Regions from separate parts of the Candidatus Enterococcus lowellii genome, predicted to be linked through region 2. Evidence: a T-box and tRNA genes for the amino acid it is inferred to sense, from the RefSeq annotation. Region 2 holds a T-box; the other holds one or more tRNA genes.
The links. A T-box is a leader RNA that pairs with one kind of tRNA and senses whether it is charged. The one in region 2 lies ahead of serS (serine--tRNA ligase), so its partner is inferred to be a tRNA-Ser.
Positions count from the first base shown of each region.

Region 1: it has a tRNA-Ser gene. The T-box ahead of serS (serine--tRNA ligase) is inferred to sense a tRNA for this amino acid. The anticodon was not compared.

Region 1 covers NZ_CP147251.1:2,718,793-2,721,999, reverse strand. The annotation lists gene DOK78_RS13235 (threonine/serine exporter family protein) at 1-650, opposite strand, end outside; gene DOK78_RS13230 (TetR/AcrR family transcriptional regulator) at 978-1,553, shown strand; tRNA gene DOK78_RS13225 (tRNA-Ser) at 1,609-1,695, opposite strand; gene DOK78_RS13220 (Cof-type HAD-IIB family hydrolase) at 1,776-2,579, opposite strand; gene DOK78_RS13215 (NCS2 family permease) at 2,865-3,207, shown strand, end outside.
Region 2 covers NZ_CP147251.1:385,451-388,657, reverse strand. The annotation lists gene DOK78_RS01815 (polysaccharide deacetylase family protein) at 1-194, opposite strand, end outside; gene serS (serine--tRNA ligase) at 302-1,576, opposite strand; T-box leader at 1,635-1,834, opposite strand; gene DOK78_RS01805 (sensor histidine kinase) at 1,873-3,054, opposite strand; gene DOK78_RS01800 (response regulator transcription factor) at 3,044-3,207, opposite strand, start outside.

The sequences.
Region 1 (3,207 bases), 900 kb from region 2:
GCTAAAATATCTCGAAATGAGGTCGTGATAGCTACTCCAGGGACTAAAGGCATAACAGCACCAATAATAATATTATCGACATTATTTGCCCAGTGAAGTTTCACTGATAAAAGAGCGAGCACACCGATAATAAAAGAAGCTAAAAAATTGTCGAAGAATTGTAACTTTAAGATTTTATTGGCATAGTAATTGACTGTAAAACCAATCATACCAATGATAGCTGTCGCGACAAAATCATAAGATGAACCCCCGAAAGCATACATTAATAAACAACTCATCACACCTGCACAAACAATCTGTAACCAAAGAGGAAACACGGGTGTATCATAGTCGATTTTTTTTAAGGAGTTATGCAAAATTAATAAATCTATTTTATGCTCAGCGAATTCACGCGATAATTGATTGACTGCAACAACTTTTTCTAGATTAATCGATCGAGTACCGACATTTTCAACTTGTGTGTAATGACTATTACGTAATCCCATGAAAATACCTGTGGCTGTTACATAACTTACACTATTGGGTTCGTTAGCATTGGTTGCAATGCGCTTCATGGTATCTTCTACACGATAAACTTCAGATCCACTTTCCATCATAATTTTTCCAGCTAACAAACAGGTTTCTACTACTAACTCTTTTGATGCAGTCATTTCTAAGCTCCTTTAAACGTATTTATTTGATAGAATTTTTTTTGTAAGAATGATTTTATTCTATCTGTTTGCTTAGAAACCTACAAGAATTCTTTATTATGTTTTAATAACATAACGACTGAATCCAAACATTCTCTTTCATTCTTTTTCCGAAAATTTACAACAAAACACTCGTTAAAATGAAAGAGAATTGCGACTAATCCTTGAAAAAATCATTTTTTTAATGAAAAAATCAAATTTTATTTTTTTTAATAAAAACCCTTTAAAAAATATAGAATGTCGGTTAAAATAACATTAACAGATTAAATTTTGATGAGGAGGGTTCTTATGCGACATAAAGTATATACACGTGAACACATCTTGAAAGCCGCTTATGAAGTAATTGCAAAAGATGGTTTTACGAATTTTACTGCTCGAAACGTAGCGAAAAAAATGGGGGTGTCCACGCAACCCATCTATCTCGAATTTGAAAATATGCAGGATTTAAAAAATACACTTGTAGAAACAGTTTATGAAGATTTAAAGAAAAAAGTTTTTTCTGTTGAGCATACGGGTGATAAATTAATGGATTTAGCGATTAACTATATTGATTTATCACAAAAAAATCCGAAGCTGTTTATTGCGTTATTCATTGATAACTATGGCGGTGGTAAGTTGATGTATAAGCAGTCTTATGATCATTTCTGTCAAACAATTCATGAGCACCCAGAATACGCCGATTTATCTGAAGAACATCTAAAAGCTTTGCATACGGGAATTTGGATTTCTGTAACAGGAGTGGCCGCTTTGATGTCTTCTGGCGTGATCGAACCAACACGGCAACAGATTATTACCGTTGTTCAACAAACGATCGATTCAATTTTAGCAATTGAAGCAAAGAAAAATGAAGAAACTAAGGAATAAGCAAAAAAAGCTAGCCAGTTCGTTTTGAATTGGTTAGCTTTTTTGTTACTCGATAAGGAGAGTACGGGATTTGAACCCGTGCACCGTTTAACACGGCTCGCTGGATTTCGAGTCCAGTGCATTACCACTCTGCCAACTCTCCACAACGATTTATTTTCTTCCTTTTTTTCAAAAAATGCAAGTGAAAACAAAAAAGCCAGAGGAAATCCTCTGACTGTCCATTTATAGAGAAAGATATTTTTCAAGATAATTTGCTAGACCATCTTCATCATTGGTTTGAGTGGTTACATCATTTGCCACATTTTTCAATTGATCGATACCGTTACTCATCGCCACACCCCAGCCAGCATAGTCGAGTAGTTCTAAGTCATTGTGTTCATCGCCAAATGCAATAACATCTTTTTGATCAATGTTTAGAGAATCAGCAATCACTGATACCGACATCGCTTTTTGAACACCTTTTGGCACAATTTCCAAAATGGCGTTGGGACCACCCCATGTACGAACGTCGATTTTATTTTCAAACTGTTTTGTCAATGAATCAGAAACCTGTGCCGAAAATTCATGCTGTGTTTTGATTAATAAAGAAGTGGGATTTGTTGTTAAATTACTAAACAAGTTTGCTTCACTTACTTTATCTGTTGCAAAAAAATGGCCTTCAAAATCTTTTAAGTCATTAATATAAAATGTTTCGCGATTTTCAGCAGCGATAAAATCTAAATTTAATTTTTCTTTTTGTGCCAAAATTTCAAAAGCAATATCTCTTTCAATGGATAGTTCACGTTCAAATGCCCATTTTTGATAAGGTTTGTGGACAAGTGCACCATTGAAATTTACCATTGGTGTATCTAATTTTAGCTGACGGTAAAAATGTTCACTCATGCGAAAAGGACGTCCAGTTGCAATACTAACGTAGTGACCTGCTTGTGTTGCTTTTGTTAAAACTTCAGCTGTTCGAGAGCTAATGAGCGACTGACTATTTAATGTTGTTCCATCTAAATCGATAGCAATTAATTTTTGAGACATAAAAGGATTCCTTTCTGTTAATAAATGCTCACCCAAAGTGTAACATATTCTAACGATTTGACAAATGTGGAACCTTGCTAACACCTTGTAGAATCAAGTATGAGCAAAAGTGAATGGGCTAAACACGAACGATTACTATATTTATTAAAATATTTGTTAATAAAATGTTGAAAAAAAGATAGAAGCTCACTATAATCGGTAGTTGTTCAACGGAAAGCTTAAAATTGCCTTTATTTTCTTTTTTCTTTCCGATTGTTTAATTAAATTTAGGAGTGAAGATGTATCATGGAAAAGTTTTTCAAATTAAAGGAAAACAACACTAGCGTATCAACGGAAGTCGTAGCAGGGATTACCACGTTTTTTGCAATGAGTTATATTTTATTTGTGAATCCGTCGATCTTGTCAGCGTCAGGTATGCCATTTCAAGCTGTTTTCTTAGCAACGATTATTGCTTCAATTATTGGAACCTTAATCATGGGATTGTTCGCCAATGTTCCTTATGCGCAAGCACCAGGGATGGGATTAAATGCCTTTTTCACATTCACGGTTGTTTTTGGTTTGGGTTATACTTGGCAACAAGCTTTAGCAATGGTTTTTATTTGTGGATTAATTAATATTTTTATTACAG
Region 2 (3,207 bases):
AAATTCGTTGTTTCTTCATCAAGTTTTTCTTGGAGTTGTTGCTCTTGGATTTTGCCATATACTACATATGTTCCACCACTGACGATAATCAGCAGACATGAAAGAAATGCAATCCATAAAAAATAAGGGAGTTTTTTGGGTGATTGTCCTGAGTGTCGATTGCTGCGTCTATTGTTTGTGTTTTCTGTAGTCATAATTCCTCTTCTTTCATTTTCTAAAAGTGATTACTAATACTGTAACATGATTGAAATATTCAATCAACGAAAAAACCGTAAATGAAAACTTCATTTACGGTTTTTGCTTATTTTTCAATTTTTGTTAGTCCACCCATATAAGGAACTAATACTTCAGGAATTGTGACACTTCCGTCTGCATTTTGATAATTTTCTAACACGGCAGCAACGGTACGACCGACTGCTAAACCAGAACCATTTAAGGTATGTGCATAGTGGATTTTATTCTCCGCATCACGGTAACGAATCATGGCACGACGCGCTTGGAAATCTTCACAGTTAGAACATGAACTGATTTCACGGTACGTATCTTGGGCTGGAATCCAAACTTCTAAATCATACGTTTTGGCAGCAGAGAAGCCCATATCACCTGTTGACAAGGCCATTACACGGTAAGGTAAATTTAGTTTTTGGAGAATTGATTCAGCGTCAGCGGTCATTTTTTCTAATTCATCATAAGAATGTTCCGCATCACTGAATTTAACCATTTCTACTTTATTGAATTGATGCAAGCGAATCAAACCACGTGTATCACGTCCTGCACTACCTGCTTCTGAACGGAAAGCTGGACTTAATGCCGTAAAATAAATAGGCAACTGATCTTGGTCTAAAATTTCGTTACTATAGTAATTTGTTAACGGTACTTCAGCTGTGGGAATTAATGTTAAGTCAGAGTTTTCCAATTGGAAGACATCTTCTTTAAATTTTGGAAATTGTCCCGTACCAAACATCGCTTGGCTATTGACTGCATATGGTGTAATCATTTCAGTATATCCATGTTCATAAACATGTTGATCTAACATAAAATTATACAAAGCTCGTTCTAAACGTGCACCTAAACCAGTATAGTAGACAAAACGACTACCAGAAACTTTCGCTCCTCGTTCAAAGTCTAAAATACCTAAGTTTTCCGCAATTTCCCAGTGAGGTTTTGCTTCAAAGTCTAATGATTGAGGTTCACTCCAACGACGTACTTCTACGTTGTCATCTTCGTCTTTTCCGATTGGTGTACTTTCATGGGGAATATTTGGTAGAGTTGTAGCGATTACTTTCAATTGTTCATCAATTTGAGCCACTTCGCTATCCAAAGCTTTGATTTTACCGCCCACTTCTTTCATTTCAGTAATTTTAGCAGTTGCGTCTTCTTTAGAGCGTTTTAATTGAGCAATTTCTGCCGAAACATCATTGCGGTATTTTTTTAAGTCTTCTACTTGGACTAATAAGCTACGACGGTCTTCATCTAATTTTAGAAATTCAGCGAGAACTTCTTCAGAAACGCCACGTGTTTTTAATTTTTGTTGCACAGTGTCGAAATTTTGACGAATCATTTTAATATCTAACATCTTTTTTCCTCCTATTATATGAATAAAATAAAAAAACTATTCCATCCCTAGCAAAATAGCTTGGGACGAAATAGTTGTTCGCGGTGCCACCCAAGTTCGGCATACGCCGCACTTGTCCTCGTAACCTGAGGGAAGGTTCTTTCTTTCAAAAGACGCATGGTAAGAATTGGATTCCAATATAGCTTCTACTGATTTTCACCAACCATCAGCTCTCTTTTTAGAAGTCTAATTTGTACTAGATTCTTTGCATATTCTCTATTTAATTGGTTTTAGCATAGCCGAATTTTTTATTTTCGTCAACCGTTGTTATTAGGTTGTGGTACTTTGTTGCGATGTAACGGTAAATGAATAATAAAAGAAGTCCATGTATGAGAGGATTTAGCATAAATATACCCCCCATGCAAAGCAACGATGCTTTGGGCAATTGCTAATCCTAATCCGGTTCCACCTGTTTCTTGTGAACGCGATTCTTCTACCCGATAAAAACGGTCAAAAAGTGAATCCAATGCGCGTTTAGGAATCATTTTACCATTGTTTTTAACTGTAATAACGACTTCAGTGCCAACCTTTTCGACTTCCATTACAATTTTTGTGGCGCCTTTGCCATATTTTAGGGCATTCGTTAACAAGTTGTTAAAGACGCGCACTAATTTTTCTGTATCACCGTCCATAATAATTTGTGCAGGACGCGCAACAGTTTGTACCTCAATTCCTTTTTTGCTAGCTTCTAATTCAAAGTCAGCAGCTAGTTGTTCGACTAACTGTACCATGTCAAATTTAATTAAATTAACTGGCACACTGGGTTGCCTAACCTTTGTATATTCAAATAAATCATCAACGAGCGATTTCATTTGCTTAGCTTTCACGTAAGCAGTGTGCGTGTATTTCAATAAATCTTCTTCTGAATGGTATTGTCGATCTTCAATTAATCCCAAATAGCCAATAATTGAGGTTAAAGGAGTACGAATGTCGTGACTAACGTTGGTAATTAATTCATCTTTGGATTTTTCAATTTTTCGTTCTTCTTCAATCGCAGCAACTGTACTATCAACTAAGCCATTAATGCTGCTCACCACGCGATTCAAGTCACCTCTTAGTTCAAAAGGAATGCGATGGTCATAATTTCCTTCTGCAATATAATGTAGTTCGCTAATTATATGTCGTAATTGCATTTGACGATAGCGACGAATCAAGCGCCAATATAAAAAAGCAATGTCCAACACAAGGAAGACGGGAACTAGAATATTTTTTCCACTTAAAAAGATTTCCGTGTCCAAATTTTCGACAAAACTATTGCGTGATTCAAAGATTGCCTCGTTTAAAGCAGGAGTATTATTTATAATAGAAGAAAGAATAAGCAAGATTGCAATATTTACGATAATTAATAGAATAATCGTAATAATTGATTCTGCAAATAACTCACTGATTTCTTTAGAAGTAAGCGTGACTCGTTTTCTTTTTTCTGCTTTATTTTGCATCTATTTTGTATCCAACTCCCCATACTGTTTGAATAATTTTTTCACCGCCAGTTGCTTCTTCAATTTTATCACGCAAATGACTCACGTGAACCATGACTGTTTTTGCAGATACGACGCTTTCTTGTTTCCAAACACGCTCAAAAATTTCATCGG